2 regions of the Oceanobacter sp. ABM4_470 genome follow, and region 2 is predicted to be linked to the other one. Evidence: predicted binding sites of a transcription regulator. Region 2 holds the regulator's gene; the other holds the start of a gene.
What was found. Region 2 encodes LexA, which represses DNA repair genes until DNA is damaged. Its sites were predicted from a motif close to TACTGTNTANNTANACAGTA; they were not measured.
Positions count from the first base shown of each region.

Region 1: ACXADJ_RS18130 (LuxR family transcriptional regulator) is a predicted target of LexA. The motif match lies at 6,157-6,176, and genes of this name have one in related genera.

Region 1 covers NZ_JBSWTR010000002.1:306,416-314,193, forward strand. The annotation lists gene ACXADJ_RS18105 (ABC transporter substrate-binding protein) at 1-1,249, shown strand, start outside; gene ACXADJ_RS18110 (carbohydrate ABC transporter permease) at 1,403-2,344, shown strand; gene ACXADJ_RS18115 (carbohydrate ABC transporter permease) at 2,337-3,209, shown strand; gene ACXADJ_RS18120 (ABC transporter ATP-binding protein) at 3,442-4,557, shown strand; gene ACXADJ_RS18125 (TIGR03643 family protein) at 4,846-5,091, shown strand; gene ACXADJ_RS18130 (LuxR family transcriptional regulator) at 5,265-6,059, opposite strand; gene ACXADJ_RS18135 (acyl-homoserine-lactone synthase) at 6,485-7,090, shown strand; gene ACXADJ_RS18140 (NAD(P)H-dependent oxidoreductase) at 7,122-7,715, shown strand; gene ACXADJ_RS18145 (DUF2867 domain-containing protein) at 7,738-7,778, shown strand, end outside.
Region 2 covers NZ_JBSWTR010000001.1:1,576,747-1,584,524, reverse strand. The annotation lists gene htpG (molecular chaperone HtpG) at 129-2,027, shown strand; gene ACXADJ_RS07010 (YfaZ family outer membrane protein) at 2,208-2,786, shown strand; gene ACXADJ_RS07005 (DUF6586 family protein) at 2,786-3,274, shown strand; gene ACXADJ_RS07000 (hypothetical protein) at 3,504-3,758, shown strand; gene ACXADJ_RS06995 (cell division inhibitor SulA) at 3,923-4,369, opposite strand; gene lexA (transcriptional repressor LexA) at 4,402-5,001, opposite strand; gene ACXADJ_RS06985 (TetR/AcrR family transcriptional regulator) at 5,370-6,011, shown strand; gene ACXADJ_RS06980 (L,D-transpeptidase family protein) at 6,031-6,570, shown strand; gene nagZ (beta-N-acetylhexosaminidase) at 6,555-7,631, shown strand; gene ACXADJ_RS06970 (S-methyl-5'-thioinosine phosphorylase) at 7,639-7,778, shown strand, end outside.

The DNA.
Region 1 (7,778 bases), on a different contig from region 2:
GCTCAAGATCAAAGCTCTGGTTGGCGCAATGGCGCTGGCTGTTTCTGCTGCCTCTGTTTCCGCTGGCGAAGTGGAAGTCCTGCATTACCTGACCTCATCCGGCGAAGCCGCCGCGGTGAACGTTCTGAAAAAAGAACTCGAGAAAGAAGGTCACAGCTGGAAAGATTTCGCCGTTGCCGGTGGTGGTGGTGAAACCGCGATGACCGTTCTGAAATCCCGTGCGGTTTCCGGTAACCCGCCTGCGGCGGCCCAAATCAAAGGCCCTTCCATTCAGGAATGGGGCGAGCTGGGTTTTCTGGCGTCTCTGGATGACGTTGCCAAGCAAGGTAAATGGGACTCCCTGCTGCCACCTGTGGTCAGCGACGTGATGAAGTACGAAGGTGAATACGTGGCCGTTCCTGTGAACGTACACCGTGTGAACTGGCTGTGGGCGAACCCGGAACTGTTCAAGCAAGCCGGTGTGGCGATTCCGACCACCTGGGATCAATTCTTCATTGCTGCTGAAAAGCTGCAAGCCAAAGGCATTATTCCACTGGCCCACGGCGGTCAGGCATGGCAGGACGCGACCCTGTTTGAAGCCGTCGCCCTGGGTGTGGGTGGCTCTGAGTTTTACAACAAGGCGTTCCACGACCTCGATCAGCAGACTCTCAAAAGCAACACCATGGTGAAGGTATTTGAAACCTTCAAGAAAACCCGCAAGTACATCGATGCTGACGCGCCGGGTCGTGACTGGAACATTGCTACCAGCATGGTCATCAACGGTCAGGCAGCGATGCAGATCATGGGTGACTGGGCCAAGGGTGAATTCACCGCAGCGGGCAAAAACGCGGGCGTTGACTATGTCTGCCTGGCAGCGCCAGATACCTCAGGTGCCTTCACCTTCAACATCGACTCTTTTGCCATGTTCGCTCTGAGCGACGACGAAGGTCAGGCCGCTCAGGCTGATATGGCCCGTCTGGTGATGGAGCCAACCTTCCAGGAAACCTTCAACCTGAATAAGGGTTCTATCCCGGCGCGTCTGGGTATGGATCGTTCCGCCTTTGACAGCTGTGCACACGCTTCCATGGACGCGTTTGTAGCCTCGGCACAAACCGGTGACCTGGTGCCTTCCATGGCCCATGGTATGTCCACCAACTCCCGTGCCCAGGGTGCGATCTACGACGTAGTGACCAACTTCTACAACAGCAAGAACCTGTCAGCCAAGGAAGCAGTGGACAAGATGGCTCGCGCCATCAAGGCCTCCCTGTAATTTCCTGAACCGTCTGAACACCGGCCTGCTGTTATTGGCGCGGCAGGCCAGCGTTCAACACAGTTTTATCTGAAAATGCGTTCTCCGGGTGCCACCTGATTTCGGTCAGGTGGGCATCACAGGGTTCGTACGCTCAAAAAACGGGTACTGACCATGAACCAACAAAGCAATACAGCCGGGCGCAGCATTAACAGCGCTGCCTTGTCGCCACTGGCGCGGCTGCAACAGGCGTTAGCCGACCAGCTGCCGAAGCTCGTCATGGCGCCAACCTTCTTGATTATTTTTGTGTGTATCTACGGATACATCGGCTGGACGTTCCTGCTGTCACTGACAAAATCGCGCATTTTGCCAGTGTGGAAATTTGTTGGATTCGAACAGTACGAAAAACTCTTTATGAACGATCGCTGGATGGTCTCGCTGGAGAACCTGGTGATCTTCTCGTTCCTGTTTATTGCCCTGTGCCTGTTGATTGGCATGGTGCTGGCCGTGTTGCTGGATCAGAAAATCCGCAACGAAGGCTTTATTCGCGGCATCTACCTGTACCCGATGGCAATCTCCTTCATCGTTACCGGTACCGCCTGGAAATGGCTGATGAACCCAAGCCTGGGTCTGGAAAAAATGATGCACGACTGGGGCTGGACCAGCTTCAGCTTCGACTGGCTGGTTGACCCCGACATGGTGGTGTACACCCTGGTGATCGCCGCGGTATGGCAGTCGTCCGGTTTCGTGATGGCGCTGTTTATCGCTGGCTTGCGTGGTGTGGATGACGAAATGATCAAGGCCGCCAAACTGGATGGTGCCTCGATGCCGACCATTTACCGTCGCATCATTCTGCCGAGCCTGAAGCCGGTGTTCTTCAGCTGCTTTGTGATTCTGTCGCACATTGCCATCAAGAGCTTCGACCTGGTGGCCGCATTGACCGGCGGTGGTCCGGGCTATGCCTCCGACCTGCCAGCCAACTTTATGTATGCTCACGCTTTCACTCGCGGTCAGATGGGTCTTGGTGCCGCATCCGCGATGGTGATGCTGGGTGGTGTACTGGCGATTCTGGTGCCGTACCTGTACTCCGAACTGCGAGGTAAGAAACATGGTTGAAGCTCCAATGACGGTAACGCGCCGTGCAGCACGACTGGGCTTGTACGCCATTCTTGCCGCGGTTGCCTTTATCTACCTGATGCCAGTGTGGGTGATGCTGATCACCTCGCTGAAAGACGTGGAAGAAATTCGCTCCGGTAACCTGTTGTCACTGCCGTCTACTCTTAACTTTGATGCCTGGGTGACGGCGTGGGGCAGTGCCTGTGCCGGTTCCAGCTGTGAAGGTATTTCCAGCTACTTCTGGAACTCGTTCCAGATTGTGATTCCGGCGGTGATTATTTCCACCCTGCTGGGTGCTCTGAACGGTTATGTATTGTCGTTCTGGCGCTTCCGCGGCAGCGAACTGATGTTTGGTCTGCTGTTGGTGGGCTGCTTTATCCCATTGCAGGTGATCCTGCTGCCAATGGCGCGCACGCTGGCCTTCTTCGGACTGGCCAACTCAACCCCGGGTCTGGTGTTGGTGCATGTGATTGTCGGTACCGGTTTCACCACCATGTTCTTCCGCAACTTCTACATCGGCTTGCCACAAGAGCTGATCAAGGCGGCAAAACTGGACGGTGCAGGTTTCTTCTTTATTTTCCGTCGCGTGGTGCTGCCGCTGTCGACGCCGATCATCGTTGTGACCGTGATCTGGCAGTTCACCCAGATCTGGAACGACTTCCTGCTCGGTATTGTGTACTCCGGTGCTGAAACCCAGCCGGTGACGGTGGCGCTGAACAACCTGGTGAACACCAGCTTCGGCGGCAAGCAGTACAACGTCGATATGGCGGCGGCGCTGATTGCCGCGCTGCCGACGCTGATTGTGTACATGGTGGCGGGTAAGTATTTCGTGAAGGGGCTCACAGCAGGCGCCGTCAAAGGATAGGCGTTCTGATTTGGGCCCTCAGCGGCGCAGCGCGGCGTTGCGTCCTCGCTGAAACCCGTCGCCTACCTATTTGGTATGTCTTGGGTATTCGGCTGCGGGGCGCCTTGCGCTGCATCCACTGATGACTCCAACTCATCGGCCGTGACTCACGGCGGTGGGTTGGATCAGAACGAAAAAATAAGAATTCAAAGCCCTGCGATTTAAAACGCGGGGCCTGCAAAGAGGCTAAAAAATGGCTGCTCTGACGATTGAAAACGCAGTAAAGAACTACGGCCAGGGGGATATCCTCAAGGGCATTAACATCTCCATTGAGAGTGGTGAGTTTCTGATTCTGGTGGGTCCTTCCGGTTGCGGTAAGTCGACTCTGATGAACATGATTGCCGGTCTGGAAACCGTGACGTCCGGTCGCATCCTGATGGGTGACGATGACGTTACCAACGTGCAGCCGAAAGATCGTGACATCGCCATGGTGTTCCAGAGCTACGCGCTGTATCCGAACATGAGCGTGGCCGAGAACATCGCTTTTGGTCTGGAAATTCGCAAGGTTCCGAAGCACGAGCGTGCTCAGGAAGTGGAGCGTGTTGCCAAGTTGCTGCAAATCGAACACCTGCTCGACCGCAAGCCGGGTCAGTTGTCCGGTGGTCAGCGTCAGCGTGTCGCCATGGGACGTGCGTTAGCCCGTCGTCCACGTCTGTACCTGTTCGACGAACCACTGTCCAACCTCGATGCCAAGCTGCGGGTTGAGATGCGTACCGAAATCAAGAAGCTGCACCAGAATCTGGGCACTACCATTGTGTACGTGACCCACGACCAGATCGAAGCCATGACATTGGCCGATCGCATCGCGGTAATGAAAGACGGCATCGTGCAGCAGTTCGGTACCCCGCAGGAGATCTACAACAACCCGAACAACCAGTTTGTGGCGGGCTTTATGGGCTCCCCGGCAATGAACTTTATCCCGGCCAAACTGGCGGGTTCCGCTGCGGCTGTGACCGTTGAAGTAACCGACGCCAACGGCGCTGTGCAGCAGTTGCCGGTACCCAACAGCGAAGCTCTGGCCAGCCAGATTGGTAACGAAGTGATTCTGGGCCTGCGTCCGGAAAAAATTACCGAGCCACTGCCGCACAAAGAAGGTGACGCCATGGTGCGCCACCTGAAAATGCCGGTGCTGGTGACCGAACCAACCGGTGCCGACACCATGGTGGTTTCTGAATTGAATGGCACTCAGGTGGATTGCCGCCTTGGCCCTCGTTTTGATGTTGCACCGGGGCAGACTACCGACCTGATGATTGATATGAGCCTGGCGGTGTTCTTCGATAAGGATACCGGTGAGCGTATCGACCGCTAATCGCCTCAAGCGACCTCGCTCCCACTACGTTCTGTGTGGGAGTGAGCTTGCTCGCGAAATCAAGCTACCTCCTGCAATCTATCGGTGACTCTCGGGTATCAGGTGGGGCAATGCGTTGCTATATGGAATGCCACAACTGGTGCGCGATGCACACCCTACGGAGGGGTAGAGTAGGGTGCGCACTGCGCACCGAAGATGGAATTTATCTGTACAAAACTTGTACATGTTTTGTTGGGAAGCTAAATTAGCACTACCGAACAAAGAACAAATGCAATCGAAGAACCGCCCATGACTCCTGCCGATATCTCCCGCATCATCGAAATGGCCTGGGAAGACCGCACCCCTTTTGAAGCCATCGAACGCCTTTATGGCTTGTCTGAACCGCAGGTGATCAACCTGATGCGCAAGGAAATGAAAGCCTCCAGCTTTCGTATGTGGCGTAAACGCATGAGTGGCCGCAAAACCAAGCACCTGCAACTGCGCCATCCGGACATTTCCCGCGGCTACTGCGCCACCCAATACAAACATCGCTGATATGCGGTGCCTGACGGGTCAGGTCAAAATCAGCGACACGGTGTTGGTAATACCTGCGATCCCCTCGGGGGCGGCCCTGTTTGAAAAAGGTCAGCCATTACGCTGCATTATCCACCTTGTTCTGCCAACCAGCGGGACTCGAGCGAGCTGTGCAGTGTTATTCTGAGGGGCCCCTAGTAACCGTTCAATATTCCCAGGCAGGCTGCTTTTACCGCGGCAGAAGTTTTATTGGTGCAACCTAGCTTTTTCATCGCGTTGGCCAAATGGAAAGTGACAGTACGCTCGCTTACTGAAAGGATGATGGCGGTTTCCCAGGCGGTTTTTCCTTCTGCTGTCCATCCCAGTACATCACGTTCGCGTGGGGTTAACTCAGGCTTGATAGGTTCTGGGTGCTCCTGCTCAATAAGCTCCGATACACACTGGTGAGTAACCTGGGTGAGCCAGAAAATTCGGCAGCCGAGATACCTGGCTTCGGATTCGGTTACCGAGTTGTATTCCCTTGATATCGTGAGCATCCCTTTGTTGCCTGACATGCTGACACAAGACTGGGAATAACCGTGTTGAATGCCGGATGAAGCCGCTTCGCCCCAGAAGTCGCGTTGTTCGGTCTGGTTCTCGGCTGACCAACAGAAACCGCTCAGTGATCTTCTACCCCGCTGGATTATCGGGTCTATTTCAAAATAGCGATTGGAGTCGTAACTCTGCTGCCACGGTTGTGGATATGTATTCATCATAAACGGCTTGTCGTAACCGGAAAATGATCGGAATTGTATGCCGTAAGCGCAGTGCGAAAATTCCAGCTTTTGGATCTGCATTTGTAATGTATCCAGAATACTGCCGATATCATTTTTGCCACTAAGGCTGTCTATAAAATCGAACCCCCACATGATGATTAATCCCTTCCTTTTGGTGTGATCTGCGCTGGTGATCTGCGCTGGTGATCTGTGCATTCGTCCAGTTTTCATCATATCGACTTTGCGATCAATTACGCGACCAGATAGTGCCCCAGGAGCCTTGGTCAGAAGTGTGAAACAAGGCGCAATTTGTAAGTTCGCACCATGGACCTCCTGAATAATTCTGCAGAGCTCTCGGATCTGGCTTCCTGCTTCGCCCTACCTCCTGCATCCATGCGGTCGTGCGCGTGTCCAGCAGGTTGTACGAACAAGGTGGCGAATGCAGTGGAATGGCCACCCCTTTCCAGGGTGAGGACCGAGTTTTCGTTTGCTAATTTAAAGAAAGACATCAAAGTAAAATTTTTTATCTGAATTGCGCCGTGTGTCTCGCTTTCGATCTTTGGTTTCAGCAAATCGATATAACCTGTCAAAAATTACAGTACCGGTATCAGGGGAGTCACTGTGTAATCTCGCCAACAAATCAACCGGATTGAAATCAGGTGAATATTATCTTCGGACGCCGCCGGGATCTTGGTGGTGCTACTTGGCACGCGTTGCAATTATATCGATACCAGGTCTTTGTCGAGATTCTGGGGTGGCAATTAGATACTGCCGTTGGCACGGAAATAGACCAGTTTGATCACGACGACACGGTTTATATCGTTATGAAAAACAACTCTGGTGACATTTGTGGCTGTGCCCGATTGTTACCGACAACAGGCGACTATTTATTGCAGCAAGTCTTTCCGGCTTTGTTGCAGGGAGCTGATGCTCCGAGCGCGCCAGATCTCTGGGAGTTGTCACGGTTTGCGGCGGTTGATCTGCAAGCAGTTCGCAGTGGTAAGAAGCATCGCTTGTCATCACCAGAAGCCGTTCAGCTCTTGCAATCGTCGATTGAAATCGCTCGCCAGTATGGCGCCTCACAACTCATTACGGTTTCTCCGGCGGGGGTTGAACGGCTGATTCGTCATGCCGGGTTCCGTGCTGGCAGAGCCGGTGATGTGATGCGAATTGACGGCTATTCGCTGGTGGCATGTCTGATTACTACGGAAGGTCAGCAGCCCTCTTATCACTATTCCAGTTACAGCAACCAAATGATCGCCTGATGGTAGATCGTATAAGCAGAAGGAAGGAAAAATGGAAAAGGTTTTGGTGGTATGTGGTCATCCACATCTTGAATACTCGCGCGTTAACTCGGCAATTCTGGAGCAGCTGGCGTCTTCTGACGTGACTCTGCACCGCCTTGGTGAAGCGCATCAGGGGTATCAGTTTGATGTTGCCAGTGAGCAGGCAAAACTGATCGAACACGACAGGATTGTGCTGTTGTTCCCTCTGTATTGGTACTCCGTTCCAGCGTTGATGAAAAAATGGTTTGATGACGTCTTACTGCCAGGCTTTGCCTATGCGCGCGGCGGTGACAAACTGCAAGGCAAGGAAATCATGGTGGTGACGACGGTGGGGGCTGTGGAAGAGGGCTATCGTGCGGGTGGCTTTAACCGCTTTACCATCGATGAACTGATGCGCCCGATTGAGCAGTTAAGCTATTACGTCAAGGCTCGCTATTTGCCACCAGTGGCAATTTTTGAATCCGTGTTTATTGATCCTGAGTCTCTGTTGCAGGAAGCCATTCGCGCTGCGAACCTGATTCAGGCTCACCATGAAGACCCTTCAATCAAATATGAACAAATGCTGCTCAAGGCCGAAGAAATGGCCATCGATTTGATCAGCTGAGTCCCTGAACAAGGAAGTACACATGTATGTTCGAGATCCGTCGTCTGAGGTAGCCCTGATCGC
Region 2 (7,778 bases):
CCTTGAAATGAAACAGGCCGTCCCCATCTTTGCATTCAACGGCCAGGCGATAGGGTAGTTACCGCGTCTGGCAGGCATTGAGGTGAAATAACGACGCGTGGATTTGCGTCTTGTAACAGGAGAAACTCATGACCGTGGCCAGCAAAGAAACACTTGGCTTTAAAACCGAAGTCAAACAGCTGCTGCATCTGATGATTCATTCCTTGTATTCCAACAAGGAAATCTTTTTGCGGGAGCTGATTTCCAACGCTTCCGACGCCTGCGACAAGCTGCGCTTCGAAGCTTTGAAAAACGACGCACTGTACGAAGGCCAGAGCGAGCTGGCAGTGCACATCGACTTTGATGCCGAAGCGCGCACTCTGACCATTGCCGACAATGGCATTGGTATGGATCGCGATGATGTGGTGAACAACCTGGGTACCATCGCCAAATCCGGTACTGCTGATTTCCTGAGCAAGCTGACTGGCGACCAGAAAGCCGATTCCCAACTGATTGGTCAGTTCGGTGTGGGTTTCTACTCCGCATTTATCGTGGCCGACAAGGTTGTGGTTGTAACCCGCCGTGCCGGCAAAGCCGCTGATGCTGGCGTGCGTTGGGAATCTGCCGGTGAAGGTGAGTTCTCGATCGAAGGTGTTGAGAAAGCCGATCGCGGTACCAGCATTACCCTGCACCTGAAAGAAGGTGAAGAAGATTTTGCCGACAGCTTCCGTCTGCGTTCCCTGATCAAGAAATATTCCGATCACATCGCCATTCCGGTATTCCTGCCGCAGGAAACCACCACTGATGAAGAAGGCAATGAGACCCAGCAGCCTGCCGAAGCAGTGAACGAAGCCAAGGCGCTGTGGACTCGTCAGAAGTCGGACGTTAGCGACGAAGAATACACCGAGTTCTACAAGCACATTTCCCACGACTGGCAGGAACCACTGACCTGGATGCACAACAAGGTGGAAGGCAAACTGGATTACACCAGCCTGCTGTACATCCCGTCCAAGGCGCCATTCGACCTCTGGAACCGTGAGAGTGCCCGTGGCCTGAAGCTGTACGTTCAGCGAGTGTTCATTATGGACGACGCCGAGCAGTTCCTGCCGCTATACCTGCGTTTTGTGAAGGGTGTGCTGGATTCCAACGACCTGTCCCTTAACGTATCCCGTGAAATTCTGCAGCAGGACAAGCAAGTCGACAGCCTGCGTTCCGCGCTGGTGAAGCGCGTGTTGGATACGCTGACCAAACTGGCCAAGAACGATTCTGAAAAGTACCAGCAGTTCTGGGATCAGTTCGGTGAAGTGCTGAAAGAAGGCCCGGCTGAAGATTTCGCTAACAAGGAAAAAATCGCAGGTCTGTTCCGCTTCTGCACCACCAAGTCGGAAGGCACTGTTGAAAATGTTGGTCTGGCTGACTACGTTGCGCGCATGCGTGAGGGTCAGAAGAAGATCTACTACATCACCGCAGAGAGCGTTGAAGGCGCTCTGGGTAGCCCGCACATTGAATACTTCAAGAAGAAAGGCGTTGAAGTACTGCTGCTGACTGACCGCGTTGACGAATGGATGGTTGGTCATCTGTCCGAGTTCGACGGCAAGCAGTTCCAGGACATCACCAAAGGTGAACTGGATCTGGATGATCTGGCGGACGAAGAAGAGAAAAAACAGCAGGAAGAACTGCAAGAAACCCACAAGGCACTGATCGAACGCGTTCAGGACGCTCTGGAAGATGTAAAAACCGTACGTGTTACCTCTCGTCTGACGGATTCACCGGCCTGCCTGGTGGTAGGGCAGTTCGACATGGGTGGCCACATGCGCCGTATGCTGGAAGCTGCGGGTCAGGATGTTCCTGAATCTGATGTGACACTGGAAATCAACCCGACTCATCCACTGATTGCCCGTTTGGATCAGGAGCAGGATGAAGATCGCTTCAAGGAACTGGCGGGTCTGATTCATGCCCAAGCGCAGTTGGCCGAAGGCTCTCAGCTGAAAAACCCAGCGGAATACGTTGGTAAGCTGAACAAACTGTTGCTGGATCTGATGAAGTAATCGGTAGCGGGATTCAGTCCTAACTACTGTTACTCAGTGCAGCGCCCCGGCTCTGTAAGCCATGTCAACCACGTGGGTTGATGTGCGTTTATAGAGTACCGGGGCGCTGCTATGATGCGCTTACGTTAATTTTGTGTGCCGGAGCGGAGCTTCGGCAAAAAGATCTTCCTTGGGGGAAATATGAAAGGTATTGCTGTGGCCACTCGTAGTGCAATTGCGGGAACCCTGTTGTCTGTTGCTGCTGTTTCCGCACAGGCGGGAGGTACCTTGGACTTCAGTTTGGCTAACGAATCCGTTCGACTGGCCTACGACGCCACCCAGGCCGACTCTGGCCTGCACATCAACCTGTCCGGCTTGCACGACATGGACGACGGCGACCTGCTGGGTGCGGGCCTGCATGTGGTTGATTTGAAAAACCGCAACAAGAACCTGTACTTCGGTGTAGGTGGTAAAGCCTTCCTGTTTGATACCGATATCGACGCCCAGGGTGGTGCTGTTGGTGTGGGTGGCTTCTTCCGCGCCAACTTGCCAACGCACCCGGACTTCAGCCTGGCCGGTTACGCTTACTATGCGCCCAAGGTAGTTTCCTTCGGTGATGCCGAAAGCCTGCTGAGCACCGATATTCGCGCTCAATACGCGGTTATTCCGACTGCTCGCGTTTACATGGGTTACCGCTACAACGGTGTGCGTCTTGAAGATGTTAGCGACCGTTATGAATTGGGCGAAGGCGTTCACTTTGGTGTGACGCTGGACTTCTGATGGCAGCAATTAACTGGGTAGGCCAGACCAATCAGCGTTTGTACCAGTGTCGACTGATGCTGGAGCAGGTTGAGCTGGCAGACAATCATGCGCTGGCGACGGCATTGGAAGACGGTGCCGTATTGCAGTTGGGCGCCGCCTATCGTTGCTACCTCAATGAGCTGGCTGGATTGGTGAACGTGAATGGCAAGGTCAACGACCTGGCTGAACTGTTCGCCAAGGCTGCGTTTGCCATTGCCGACATGCAAGAGCTGAAACAGCTGGAAGCTGATGTTTACGGTTGGCTGGGGCAGCTGCAGCAGATGCTGCGTGATGCCCAGCAACTGGCGGCGGTCAGTAAGCCGAGCAGCGTCGAACAGGTTGAGCCGAGTGGTAATCTGATTGCTAGTGCACCGGCGGAACAAAGCCGTGCGGAAATCTTGCTGGGCATATTGGGTGAGTTACAGGCCCTGATTGAATGCCAGCGTGGGAATCACAAGGAAAGCTGAACCTGCGATTCATGAAGTCCAGTTACTCAAAACACCCGCCATGTGGCGGGTGTTTTTGTAAATACTGCGGATACTCGGGTTTGTCGCTTAAACACGTTCAGTAAGAATCGGCACTTGCGGCTATTTTGGCAGGTACTGAACAGCTGGATTTCCCTGCGGTCGGCAATGCTGGCCGTTACTCTTGTTATCTTTATGTTACACTCGCCATCCAATTTTCGTGAGACCTTCTATGGCACGCTTCTTTGAGATTGTAGAGCTTACCAATGGTGACGTGGCGCTTCGTCGGGTTGATGACGAAGAAGACGGTGATGCGCTGGTGCGTATTCATTTTTCAGCCGACGCCAAAGCCAGTTTGAGTGAGCATCATGTAGATATTGCCCGCGTCATGCTGGAAGCCGGTGTGCGTAAAGTGGGTGAGTTGTCTGGTTTTGATATGGACGACGAAGAATTTGATATTGATGCGCCGTCTCACAAGGTACATTGATCTGTCTGGTATCGCACTCATTGTTTGATGGCTAATGACCTGTAAAACATCAGCCCAAAGCGTGGATAAGATACCCAGCAACGAAAAAAGCAGCCAATGGCTGCTTTTTTTGTGCTTCGATTTTGAGCCTTGTTGTTCCAGTAAGGCATTGAACCGTCGCACTGTCAGAGGCTGCTGTGAACCAGTACCACATGAGTACCACTTTGGGCGGCTGTTTGGCGCAGGCTTCTGCGAGCCTCGCTGCTGAGACCACCTTGCCATTCAATGATCAAATGGCTGTTGGCACTGGCCATAATACGTTCGCACAACGCCATTTGGGTGTCCTGGCACAGATCAATATGGACTACCGGAGCGGTACCGAGGCCAATACTCTCCAACCACTGTTTGTTCAGGGTCCGATTCGGGCTAAGCCACATCAGCCAGCGGTTACTGGAATTACACTGCGCCAGCATCGGTAATAGCTGCATCGGCTGGATAGCGCTGTCGTCACTCAGAATCATTTCGGTCAGACTGCCTTTGGCTGGCTGGACATTCAGGGTCTTGCGATCCTGAATCCGGCTGCTGAGAGACAAATCAGGCTGGTGATCGACTTGCAAACTCATCTGGCGCATGGCGGCTGACCTCGTGATAACTGACTGAGAACTTAGTGGCGGCGAATGACGCCGACGTACAGTCCTTCGATGTTAAATTCCTGTTCGCGCAGATCGACTTCAATCGGCGCGTATGCTTCGTTTTCGGCGTGCAACAGAACCTTGTTGCGGTTCTTTTCCAGGCGCTTGACGGTCACTTCGTTTTCAACCCGGGCAACCACCACCTGACCATTACGAGCGGTATCGCACTTGTGAACCGCAATCAGATCGCCGTCCATAATGCCGATGTTCTTCATGCTGTCGCCGTGTACTTCCAACAGGTAGTTGGCATCTGGTTTGAAAAAACCGGTCGGCAGGTTGCAGTAATCTTCAATGTGCTCTTGCGCCAGAATGGGTTCACCAGCGGCCACACGACCGACGATAGGCAAACCTGGCTGTTGGGTTTCAATCACACGAATCCCGCGTGAGGCACCTGGCATGATCTCAATAGCCCCTTTGCGCGCCAGTGCTTTCAAGTGTTCTTCGGCGGCATTGGGAGACTTGAACCCAAGCTCTTTGGCAATCTCCGCACGGGTTGGCGGAAATCCGGTTTCCTCGATTCGGCTACGAATCAGATTCAACACCTGCTGTTGTCTTGCGGTGAGCTTGATCATGTGTCTTTCCATATCTGTTTATCTGTACAGTGGTTGGAAATATATACAGTAAAAAATACTGTGTAAACCCACAGTGTTTATTTTTTGTTGGTCTATTGCTCATTGAATTTATTGGGCTGGACTGGTTGGGGAGAAATCGTCGGGCTGGGGGATAAGTTACGGATTTTCCTGGCTGGTATAGGTGGGAACGGTTTAGAGGCTCTGGTTTTATTTGCCAGTTTGTTTGAATACGTATTCGGGTTGACGCTTTTCTACGCGGTAACGACAGTGTTTCCAGTACTTTAGCGCCGTTTTTAGGAAATAGATTTGATTCAGTTGCGTTTCAAACGTATGTTTCAAACAACAATAATGCATGGAACCTCAGCCCCATGGCCCAGAAAGACACCGCCAAAAGTATTCTTAATGCCGCTGAAGAATTGTTTTCCGAGCGCGGGTTTGCCGAAACCTCGCTGCGTAACATTACCAGCAAAGCCAATGTGAATCTGGCCGCGGTGAATTACCATTTCGGTTCCAAGAAAGAACTGATTCAAGCCGTATTCGCCCGCTTTCTGACGCCGTTTTGCGCCAGTCTGGACGAGGCGCTGGCCCAGTACGAAGCCGAGCTGAATGGCGATACGCCAGATTTCGGCAAGTTGCTGCGTTTGCTGTCGGGTACCGCGCTGGCAGCTGGCAAGGGCAGCACTCGTCGCGTGGGCATTTTCATGCGTTTGCTGGGCCTGGCTTACTCACAAGAGCAGGGACATTTGAGGAAATTCCTGCGCAATGAATACGGCCAGGTGTTCAGCCGTTTTATGACACTGGTAACCGCTGCGTCGCCGGGGCTGGATGATCAGGAGCGATTCTGGCGTATTCACTTTATGTTGGGGGCGACGGTGTTTACCCTGTCCGGGGTTGAGTCATTAACCGCCATGGCAGAACACGACCTCGGCGTCAGCAGCGGTATCGAGCAGGTGATTGACCACCTGGTGCCGTTCCTGTCGTCGGGCTTTCAGGCTCCACACCAAGACTGACCTTCGATACCGAGAACGTATGATTGTCGACACTATTGGGCTGCGGGATGCGCCCACGATTGAAATTTCCATTGCTGATCAGGCGCTGCGTTTTAGCGCTGAAGATCGCTGCTATCTGTTTGATGTGTCTACCGCGCTGAATGGCGTTGGTGAGCGAAACGGCAGTGGCTGCACGCCGCGCGGTTGGCATCGTGTCGTCGCCCGTATTGGCGACGGCCTGCCCATCAATGCCGTGTTTGTTGGACGTCGTTTTACCGGCGAAATCTATTCGCCGGCGTTGGCCGAACAGCACCCCAGCCGGGATTGGATTCTGAGCCGTATTCTCTGGCTGCAAGGCTTGGAGATTGGCCGCAATCGCATGGGCAATGTCGACTCGATGCGACGCTATATTTATATTCACGGAACTCCGGATACGGAACCTATGGGGCGGCCGGAGTCTCATGGCTGTGTGCGTATGCGCAATGAAGACCTGCTGACGTTGTTCGATTTGGTGCCCGCTGGCACCCGGGTCTGGATACAGGAACACAGCTTTTCGAGAATCCCATGTCGTTTGATCTGACCACGTCTGAACCCCGCCCATCGGTGGGTGTAATTGCCGATTTGATCGGTACCGAACTGGTTCCACAAGACCGTGTTGTACTGGACTCACCCGCATTAAGCGGATTGATTCTATTTGCTCGTAATTATCAGAGCCGCAGTCAGTTAACCCAATTGCTGGATGCGGTACGCCGCGAACGCCCGGAGTTGCCGGTGTTTGTTGATCAGGAAGGCGGTCGGGTACAGCGTTTCCGAGACGGTTTTGTTCGTCTACCAGCCATGATGCGGTTGGGTGAATGTTTTGCGGCTGACACGGATCTGGCTGTCGAGGCGGCTGAAAAACTGGGCTTTGTAATGGCTGCTGAACTGGTTTTGGTGGGTGTTGATACCAGTTTTGCCCCGGTACTGGATATTGAGCGAGGGTGCTCCCGGGTGATCGGTGATCGCGCTTTTGGCACCAGTGCTGCGGTGGTTGCCCAGCTGGCGTCGGCGTTTATTCAGGGGATGCGAGCGGCGGGTATGAAAGCCGTAGGCAAACATTTCCCCGGGCATGGCGCTGTTGAAGCCGATTCCCACAAGGAGTTGCCGCTGGATGATCGCAGCTACTCTCAGCTGATGTACGATATGCGCCCGTTCAAACAGTTGTCGGCAGCGGGGCTGTTGGACGGGGTGATGCCTGCCCATGTGGTGTACCCGGCGGTCGACCCGGTATCAACCGCTGGTTTTTCTCAGCGTTGGATGCAGTTGCTGCGTCAGCGGGTGGGTTTTGACGGCGTGGTTTTCAGTGATGATCTGACCATGGAAGGCGCGGCCAAATACGGTGACTACCGTAAGCGGGCTGAGTTGGCGATGGCAGCGGGATGCAACGCATTGGTGGTGTGTAATGTGCCGGAAGGCGCTGAGGCGGTGCTGAAGGCTGTCGTTGATGCAACGGCATCCGCGGATTCGCCTTATCGCAAGCTTGATCTCTCTGATTGGCGTATTCGCTATAGCGGAGAACAGCGACTGCAGATCGAAAGCGATCTGCAACAACATATTCAATGGCTGGTGGAAGCCGGTCTGATTCAACACGATTTTGAGTAACAAAAGCATGGCGTTTAATCGCATTGGCATTATTGGTGGTACTGGTCTGACTCGTTTGGAAGGCCCGCACATCACCCAATCCCATGACATCAATACCGTTCTCGGCACGCCTTCCAGCGCGGTACAGGAAGGCACCTGGCAAGGCAA